One region of the Arthrobacter parietis genome, then DNA from elsewhere that is predicted to be linked to it. Evidence: riboswitches for the same ligand, from Rfam matches in the RefSeq annotation. Region 1 holds a riboswitch; each other region holds the start of a gene.
What was found. A riboswitch is a leader RNA that binds a small molecule or an ion and turns the genes downstream of it on or off. The one in region 1 is predicted to bind S-adenosylmethionine.
Positions count from the first base shown of each region.

Region 2: linked by a shared signal. The riboswitch ahead of ABFX19_RS05195 (bifunctional o-acetylhomoserine/o-acetylserine sulfhydrylase) and the one ahead of ABFX19_RS08420 (aminotransferase class V-fold PLP-dependent enzyme) in region 1 are both predicted to bind S-adenosylmethionine.
Region 3: linked by a shared signal. The riboswitch ahead of ABFX19_RS07135 (ABC transporter ATP-binding protein) and the one ahead of ABFX19_RS08420 (aminotransferase class V-fold PLP-dependent enzyme) in region 1 are both predicted to bind S-adenosylmethionine.

Region 1 is NZ_BAAAON010000002.1:52,295-55,495, forward strand. Features, by position in the region: gene ABFX19_RS08415 (class I SAM-dependent methyltransferase) at 1-265, opposite strand, end outside; gene ABFX19_RS08420 (aminotransferase class V-fold PLP-dependent enzyme) at 358-1,656, opposite strand; SAM riboswitch class IV at 1,752-1,866, opposite strand; gene hisN (histidinol-phosphatase) at 1,937-2,761, opposite strand; gene ABFX19_RS08430 (cold-shock protein) at 2,973-3,176, opposite strand.
Region 2 is NZ_BAAAON010000001.1:1,109,194-1,112,394, reverse strand. Features, by position in the region: partial or broken gene ABFX19_RS05200 (transketolase-like TK C-terminal-containing protein) at 1-1,353, shown strand, start outside; SAM riboswitch class IV at 1,490-1,605, shown strand; gene ABFX19_RS05195 (bifunctional o-acetylhomoserine/o-acetylserine sulfhydrylase) at 1,649-2,974, shown strand; gene ABFX19_RS05190 (PHP domain-containing protein) at 2,989-3,201, opposite strand, start outside.
Region 3 is NZ_BAAAON010000001.1:1,500,538-1,503,738, reverse strand. Features, by position in the region: gene ABFX19_RS07150 (nucleoside/nucleotide kinase family protein) at 1-319, opposite strand, end outside; gene ABFX19_RS07145 (ThuA domain-containing protein) at 379-1,047, shown strand; gene map (type I methionyl aminopeptidase) at 1,044-1,820, opposite strand; SAM riboswitch class I at 1,917-2,014, shown strand; gene ABFX19_RS07135 (ABC transporter ATP-binding protein) at 2,020-2,844, shown strand; gene ABFX19_RS07130 (aliphatic sulfonate ABC transporter substrate-binding protein) at 2,977-3,201, shown strand, end outside.

The DNA.
Region 1 (3,201 bases):
GGAGTTGTTGTCCGAGGACTGCAAGCATGTCCAGGGATGGGTCAACAGCTGTCACCTCCGGGCAGCGGCGGATGAGCTCCCGGGTGAACTTGCCGGTGCCGGCGCCAACGTCTGCTGCGCGCAACGCTCCGGCGGGTATGAGCCAGTCCACGCTGTCTTGGGGGTAGCCCGGACGCACGCGCTCGTAGCGGTCACTTTCCTGCAGGTAGCCCCGCGCCAATTCACGACGGCGGTGTTCGGCGAGGCGCGGACCTCCAACACCCATGTTGGGAACTCCTCGCATGACGGGTACGGAACCCGTCAATTAAAGCACCCGGTTGAAGGCGGCGTCGTGCCGAGGAAGTGCGGTCGCAGCGCTCAGTCGGTTGTGCAGGGCGCGGCGCCGGCAGTTCCCGGCGTGGGCGGAGCCCAGTCAGGGAAAGGGCGGGTCTCGACCGCGGGCACCCAGCGCCCGGCGTCGACCGCATAGTCAGTCCCCAGTCCATCCCGAAGAAGCGAGCGCAAACCGGTCAACAGCCTGTCGACGTCGTCCTGCCGTGATCCGAGCCCGAAACTCGCCCGTAGCGAACCTGACGGCAGGCCCAGCCGCTTCAGCAGCGGATGAGCGCAAAACTTCCCGTCCCGCAGTCCAACCCCGTGTTCTGCAGACAGATATGCGGCGACCAGCCCGGCGTCGTAACCGTGGACAGAGAAGTTCACTACGCCGATCGCATCGGTGCTGTCAGCGAAGATGCGGTGAACTGCTATGCCGGGAAGGTTGGAGAGCCCTTCCACGAGGGCATCCCGCAGCTCTGATTCATGCGCAAGCCAGGCCGGTTCATCCAACCCAGCGATGGCCTCTGTTGCCTTCGCCAGCGCGGCTGCACCGAGCACATTCGGTGACCCGCCCTCATGGCGCGCGGAACCGGTTGCCCAGGACACCGAGTCCACTTTCACAGTCTTCACTGCGCCGCCTCCGGCGAGGTGGGGCCTTCCGGAATCGAGCCAGTCGCCTCTACCGACCAGGACGCCCGCGCCGAAAGGCGCATACAGTTTGTGGCCCGAGAAGGCCGCGTAGTCGATACCGTCGCGGAGCAAATCCAGCCGCCGGTGGGGAGCGAGCTGAGCCGCGTCGACGACGATCCGCGCGCCGTGCGCATGAGCCGCCGCTGCGAACCGGCCGATGGGCAGAACTTCTCCGGTGACATTCGACGCACCGGTTACAGCAAGCAGGCTGATTCCTCCGGATGCCAATTCCTCTTCCACAGCGGCGAGCGTTTCCTCGATGGTTCCCGCGGCGACCAGCCCGCGATGGGGAAGCTGCAGCCAGGGCAGCAGATTGGCATGGTGTTCCACGTCGAGGTAGAGGACCTCACCGTCCTCCGGCAGGCATCCAGCCAGGAGGTTCAGCGAATCGGTGGTGTTGCGGGTGAAGATGACCGCATCATCTTCCCGGCCGCCGACGAAGTTCCGCACAGTCCTTCGTGCATTCTCGTAGAGCGAGGTGGAGATCTGCGATGCGTACCCGGCGCCCCGGTGCACACTCGCATAGTAGGGAAGCACGCTCTGCACATAGTCATTGACCTGCTGCAGCGCCGGCGTTGAAGCGGCATAGTCCAGGTTGACGTAACGGACGGCAGTGCCGTCCACCAGCGGCGCCTGCAGCTCAGCGCCCATCACGGACGCCAGCGGTGCAGCGGAGAGTTCGTTCTCAAGAAGTGCGTTGCTCACAGGAGGTACCCCACGTAGGTTCAGGGGACCTGCTTCACCAGGCCCCGCGCTTGCCGAACCACGTTCTGGCCCGGCCAGGTCGTCACCCGGGGCACCCCGCCGCGGAAGGAGGGTTGCCGGCCAGCAAACCGGGGTTTAACGCTGACACTCGTGACCTAGGAATCCAGACTAAAGCAGGCCGGGAATATCCGGTCCTTGTGTTACGCGTTGGTGTTAAGCGACCACGTCAGACGCCGGTACCTTCCTGAAGCAGATCGTCCAGCGAGGGGTTCAGTCGCTTCAGGACATCATTGTGAAGTGTGCTGTTGGTTGCCAGCGCGTTGCCTCCGAAGGGTCCGTCGGAGCCTTCGAGTGACGTGAAGCGACCGCCGGCTTCCGTGACGATGGGTACCAGCGCGGCCATGTCATACAGGTTCAGCTCAGGTTCGCAGGCGATGTCCACAGCGCCTTCGGCGACAAGGCAGTAGGACCAGAAGTCACCGTAGGCGCGTGTACGCCACACGGATTCGGTGAGCGATACGAATTCGTCAAAGTTGCCGCGCTCTTTCCAGCCGGACAGGTTCGAGTAGGAGAGCGAGGCGTCTTCCAGCCGGGATACGCTCGAAACCCGGAGCCGGCTGGCTGCCGCGAGAGACTTACCCATGAACGCACCGGTGCCCGTTGCAGCCCACCAACGCTTTCCGAGCGCGGGGGCGCTCACAACACCGACGACAGGCCGGCCCTCGTCCACCAATGCAATGAGGGTAGCCCATACCGGTACGCCCCGGACGAAGTTCTTGGTTCCGTCAATAGGATCGATGATCCAGCGCCGCGAGCCGGCGCCGCTGCTGCCGTACTCCTCACCGAGTACGGCATCGCGCGGACGCGCACGCGAGAGTTGCCCGCGGATAGCCTCTTCCGCCGATTTGTCCGCATCCGTGACCGGGGTGAAGTCCGGCTTGGTTTCGACCGCCAGATCCAGCGCCTTGAACCGGGACATGGTCTGGTCGTCTACGGAGTCGGCCATTACATGGGCAAGGCGGAGGTCATCGTTGTAGCTCTGGAGGTTCATACTTTCAACCTATATGGTCAGGGTGCACAGATGCGGGAGGTCCCGATGCGGACGCGCTCAGCGCTGGGCTACGATCGGTTCACGCACGCACAGGAACGGGTGTCATTGAACGGTGTGCTGTTAAACGCAAGAAAGGGGACACCGGCCGAAGCCGATGTCCCCTTTCTTGAAGCGCTAGATCTTGAAGCGCTGAAACTTAGAGAACGGAGACTTAGAGAACGGAGATGTTCTCAGCCTGGGGGCCCTTGGGGCCCTGGGTGGTCTCGAAGCTGACCTTCTGGTTCTCCTCAAGCGAGCGGAAGCCGCCGGAGTTGATTGCGGAGAAGTGAGCGAAAACGTCAGCGCCGCCGTCGTCAGGAGCGATGAATCCAAAGCCCTTTTCAGCGTTGAACCACTTGACTGTACCTGTTGCCATTTTTTTATTCCTTGAGTGTGAGGAT
Region 2 (3,201 bases), on a different contig from region 1:
CCCTACTACCACCCCGGACCCGACTCCCCCGAAATCAAATACCTCCTGGACGGGCGCCGTGCCCTGGGCGGATTTGTTCCTGAACGCCGTACCGAGGCGGCGGCACTGGAGCTGCCGGGGGACAAGGCGTACGAGGTTGCGAACCGTGGCTCGGGGAAGCAGCAGGCCGCCACAACGATGGCTTTCGTCCGCCTCCTGAAAGATCTCATGCGGGAGAAAGGGCTGGGGTCCCGGATTGTCCCCATTGTTCCGGATGAGTCCAGAACCTTCGGCATGGACGCCTTTTTCCCGACAGCGAAGATCTACAACCCGGACGGCCAGAACTACCTCTCCGTTGACCGGGAGTTGGTTCTCGCGTACAAGGAATCGATTCAAGGCCAGATCCTGCATCCGGGGATCAATGAGGCCGGTGCGGTGGCTGCCTTCACGGCTGCGGGTACCGCCTATGCAACCCACGGTGAGCCGCTGATTCCGATCTACGTGTTCTACTCAATGTTCGGATTCCAGCGCACGGGAGATTCCTTCTGGGCAGCAGGAGACCAGATGACCCGCGGGTTCATCATCGGCGCCACCGCAGGCCGCACCACCCTCACCGGCGAAGGCCTCCAACACGCCGACGGACACTCACCCATCCTTGCCTCCACCAACCCCGCCGTCATCACCTACGACCCGGCCTACGGGTATGAACTCGGCATCATCATGCGTGCAGGACTGGAGCGCTTGTACGGCGCGAATTCCGACGATCGAAACGTCATGTACTACCTGACCGTCTACAACGAGCCGATCATCCAGCCGCCGCTTCCCGCCGGGTTGGATGCCGACGCCGTGGTGCGCGGCGTGTACAGGCTGAAGCCCGGCAACGACGACGGCGGCCGGCCGAAGGCGCAGATCCTCGCCTCCGGCGTGGCCGTCCCGTGGGCGCTCGAGGCGCAGGAACTCCTGGCAGACCACTGGGGTGTTTCGGCCGATGTGTGGTCGGTGACTTCGTGGACGGAGCTGCGGCGTGACGCACTCGCCGCCGAGGAGGAGGCCTTCCTCAACCCCGATGCAGAGGCCCGCGTTCCCTTCGTCACCCAGCAGCTTGGGGACGCACCCGGACCGATCGTGGCCGTCACCGACTACATGAAGGCTGTTCCGGATCAAATCCGCCAGTTCCTGCCGCAGGACTTCGCCACACTCGGAGCGGACGGGTTCGGCTTTTCCGACACACGCGCCGCAGCCAGGCGGTACTTCAAGATCGACCCAGCCTCCGTCGTCGTACGCACTCTTCAGCTCCTCGCGAAGCGGGGAGAAATTGACGCGGACGCACCACGCCAAGCGATGGAGAAGTACGCACTCCTCACCCTCCCCTGACGTTTTTGTCGCCTAGTTGCGGCCTAGAAACACTTTTACCTGCAACTAGGCGACAAAAACTTCTGCAACTCAACGGGTGGATTACATGGAACGTCATCTTCGTGCGGCGTGATACTCCTGTGCCTACACTGGCCGTGGTCATGAGTGCCAGCACCAAGCCCCGGCTTGCTGGCCAGCAACCCTCCAGCTGCGGTGGGGTGCTCCGGGTGAAGACCTGGCCGCCCGGCACCAGCCGGACGGCAAGCGCGGCCCGCGGTGCTCCCACCATGCCGGGCCCATGCCAAAGGAGCCTTGAATGTCCAACCAATGGTCTTTCGAAACCCGCCAGATCCACGCCGGCCAGGAACCCGACAGCGCCACGGGAGCCCGCGCCCTGCCGATCTACCAGACCACGTCGTTCGTCTTTCCCAGTGCCGAAAGCGCCGCCAACCGGTTTGCCCTTGCCGAACTGGCTCCCATCTACACGCGGATCGGCAACCCCACGCAGGATGCTGTTGAGCAGCGGATCGCCAGCCTTGAAGGCGGGCTGGGCGCGCTGCTGCTCAGCTCAGGTCAGGCGGCGGAGACCTTCGCGATCCTGAATGTCGCGGAGGCCGGCGATCACGTCGTCGCCAGTCCGAGCCTGTACGGCGGAACCTACAACCTGCTGGCCCATACGCTGAAGAAGTTCGGCATTTCGGTCACCTTCGTGGCGGATCCGGACAATCTGGACCAGTGGCGGGACGCTGTGCAGCCCAACACCAAGCTGTTCTTCGCGGAGGTCGTCTCCAACCCGCGGCAGGACGTACTCGACATTGAGGGCGTGTCCCGGACCGCTCACGACGCCGGTGTGCCGCTGATCGTGGACAACACCCTTGCCACCCCTTACCTCATCCGGCCCCTGGAGTGGGGCGCGGACATCGTTGTCCACTCGGCCACCAAATACCTGGGCGGCCACGGTACGGCGATCGCCGGCGTGATCGTTGACTCGGGAAAGTTTGATTTCGGCAAGGATCCCAACCGTTTCCCGGGCTTCAATACGCCGGACCCGACATACAACGGTCTGGTGTACGCACGGGATCTGGGTGCGGATGGTGCCCTCGGGGCCAACCTGTCCTACATCCTCAAGGCCCGGGTCCAGTTGCTGCGGGACCTCGGCTCGGCGGTATCCCCGTTCAACGCGTTCCTGATCGCCCAGGGCCTGGAAACCCTGAGCCTGCGGATGGAGCGGCATGTCTCCAACGCGGTCGACGTGGCTCAGTGGCTGGAAGCGCGTGAGGATGTCGAGTCGGTCGCCTATGCCGGGCTGCCCTCGAGCCCCTGGTATGAGCGCGGCCGCACGTACGGGCCGAAGGGGATCGGCGCCATTGTGTCCTTCAACCTGGCCGGCGGCGCCGAGGCCGGCAAGCGCTTCGTGGATGCCCTGGAACTGCATTCGCATGTGGCGAACCTCGGCGACGTCCGTTCGCTGGTGATCCACCCGGCGTCGACCACGCATAGCCAGCTATCGCCTGAGCAGCAGGCCATTGCCGGTGTCACACCCGGCCTGGTGCGGCTCTCAGTGGGTATTGAACACATTGATGACATTCTGGCGGACCTTGAATCCGGTTTCAGGGCAGCCAAGGAATTCCTGGACGCCTAGAGTTCGGGAAGCTTTCAGGAGCGCGCCCAGGCGAGCAGCTTGTCCAACGGCCACGTCGTAATGATGCGGTCCGCCGGCACGCCGTTCGCCTCGGCGCGCTCCGCCCCGTACTGGAGGAAATCCAGCTGACCGGGGGCGTGCGCGTCGCTGTCGATGCTGAAGAGACATCCGGCTTCGAGTGCCAGCTGGATCAGGTCATCCGGCGGATCCTGCCGCTCGGGACGTGA
Region 3 (3,201 bases), on a different contig from region 1:
ACACTACAGAATCCCGCCGTCCACGAAGCCGCTTCAACAGAGCAGCATAGCCATGCTCGTCGAACGTCTCGGGTGCGCCCTTGCGTTCCAGAAGACCCAGGCGCGCCAGCTCCTGATCGGACAGATGGAACCCGTCCAAAGGAACATGGGCGAAGCGCTGCTGATCCGGGTCGGGTTTGTTCTGGTTCAGTGAAGCCATCAACTGCTCCGCCAAGGTTGTCTTGCCGACTCCCGGCGCGCCGACAATCCCAACAACCACGACGCCGGCCTCGCGCGCCGATATGCGCTCTATTCGATCAACAAGTTCCGACAGCGTCACCGTGCCATCCTGACATGTGACCCGGGTCGAGAACGCCGTTTATGGGCAGAATGGGTCCCATGACAACGGCACTCATCCTCAGCGGCACCGGCCGGTACGCGGACCCCTGGCACCCGTTCGCGGAAACTTCCGCGGCCATCGCGGACCTGCTCCGCGGTCACGGACTCACCGTAGAAACAGCCGACGACGTCGACACCACCCTCGGTAGCTTCCGTGACTCTGCTGCCTGGCCGGATCTGCTGGTGGTGAATGTCGGCCTCCCGCGGGACGGCGGCACTTCCCCCGGTACAGACGCCGCCCGTGATGGCCTGGACGCCTGGGAAGCCGGCGGCCGTCCGCTGCTCGCCCTGCACTCGAGCGCCACGAGTTTTGTCGATTCCGAGTCCTGGGAAGCGGCGCTCGGCGGACGCTGGGTACGCGACGTGTCCATGCACCCGGAGTACGGCGCGGCAACCATCCTGCTCGAGGGCTCCTTCCCCGTCGGTATTCCCGACTTCACTCTCGCCGACGAACGCTACAGCTGGCTGCGCACCTCACCGGACGTCGTCGTTCACGCCCGCCACGAACACGAGGGGCACTTGCACCCACTGGTGTGGTCGCTGGAGCGACAGGTTGAAACTGGACCGGCACGAAGCTTCTATGACGCGCTCGGGCACGACGCGGCGTCGTACTCCTCACCGGAACACCGCGAACTGATGAAGCGCGCGGTGGACTGGCTGCTTGGCTAGGTCTCTTGTCGCAGGGTCAGGATCTCCGCGCCATCGTCGGTGATCGCGATGGTGTGCTCACTGTGCGCGGTCCGGCAGCCCGTAGCGCTGCGGAGTGTCCACCCGTCGGCGTCGACTGCCAGTTCAGCGGTATCCGCCATGACCCATGGCTCCAGCGCCAGCAAAAGCCCCGGGCGCAGCACGTATCCCCTGCCGGGCCGTCCGGTGTTTGCCACGTGGGGATCCTGGTGCATTGTCGACCCGACGCCGTGACCGCCGAATTCCGTGTTGATCGGATATCCCGCGGCGCTGAGGACTGAACCAATGGCAGCGGAGATGTCGCCGATGCGCGCGCCTGGTCTGGCGGCGGCAATCCCGGCAGTCAATGCACGTTCGGTGGCATCAATCATCGCGACGCTCTCCGCCGGCTTTGACTCGCCAACGATGAAGCTGATGGCGGAGTCTGCGACGATTCCGCGCTGGGAGACGGCGAGGTCCAGGGAGAGCAGGTCGCCGTCGGCAAGCGAGTAGTCATGCGGCAGACCGTGGAGCACGGCATCGTTGACGGACGTGCAGATATAGGCGCCGAACGGGCCGCGCCCAAACGGCGGCTCGTAGTCGACGTAGCAGGACACCCCGCCTGCCTCAGCGATCATCTCTTTGGTCCACTGGTTGATCTCCAGCAGGTTTGTCCCGACCGTGCTGCGGCTCTTCACCGTCTGCAGAATGTTGGCGACCAGCGCACCCGCTTCCTTTGCCCTGGCCAACTCGCTCGCGTTCAGAATTTCAATCATGTAGATGACCCTCTCACGCTGCCGATGTCCGGCTGAAGCGTTCCTTTGTTACGACACATATTGCGCCGGACCCTTGCAAAAGCGTTTAGTGGAATTCCACCATCCCGAGCGGCCGAGAGACCTGGATCGTTGACGCCGCAGCAACCCTTACCTGCTTGCAGGAGAACGGGTGCTACTGCCAGGAGCGATGGAGTTATACATGAGCACCGTTCTTCGAGCGCACCGTACCCAGGCCATTTCCACTGATGGCAACCAGACACTGCCGCTGACTTTCTCTTCGTTGACCCGAAGTTTCGGGAGCGGAAGCGAGCAGCACGTGGTGCTTCGCGACGTGACCCTGGACGTTGAAGCAGGCGAGGTTCTCGCCATTGTGGGCGCCAGCGGTTGCGGGAAATCAACCCTCCTGCGAGCCGCGGCAGGACTGGACGCTCCCACCAGCGGTGCGGTACTCATCGACAGCACAGCAGTGGACGGGATCGATCCCCGCTGCGCCGTCGCGTTCCAGGAACCCCGACTCCTCCCCTGGCTCTCGCTGCGCGAGAACGTTGCTATCGGCCTGCCCAGGGAAACCAGTTCCGCCGCGGGCAAGGCGAAGGTGGAGGAGCTTTTGGGCCTCGTGGAACTCGACGGGTTCGCCGGCCACCGGCCCCGCGAAGTGTCCGGAGGCATGGCACAGCGGGCATCGCTGGCACGTGCACTGGCACGCAACCCGGGCGTCCTGCTCCTCGACGAACCCTTCGGCGCACTCGATGCCCTGACGCGGCTGAAGATGCAGGACCTCCTGCTGCGTATCCACCAAACCACCCCGACCACGGTCCTGCTGGTCACCCATGATGTTGACGAAGCGCTGCAGCTCGCCGACCGGGTGATCGTTCTCGCGAAGGAGCCTGACGTCCAGGGTGCAACCATCAGCCGCGTGCTGGAGGTTCCGGGCGACCGTCCGCGCGACCGCGGCTCAGCCGAACTTGCCGCGCTACGCAGTTCGCTGCTGAGCAGCCTCGGCGTCGACAGCCACCAGCACTAACCGCGCGCCTGCGGCCAGTTCGCAGCGCCGTATCCCAGCGCGTGCGGCGCCCACCGTGCCGCCATGTTGCGCCGACACCCCCAAGAACAAGCCCCCTACACCCGTCCCACGCACTCTCCGAAAAGGATCACCATGAAGAGCACCGCACGTTTTCAGTTCGCCGCCACCGCCGCAATCGCCGCCCTCGCCCTTAGCGGCTGCGTTGCCGGGGAAAACGCCGACGGCTCAGTCGGCGAAGCCGCAGCCGCGACCGGCGGAGAACTCACGGTGGACTTCGCCACCTACAACCCGCTGAGCCTCATCATCAAGGACCAGGGCTGGCTCGAGGCCGAGTTGGAAGATGAGGGCGTAACGGTC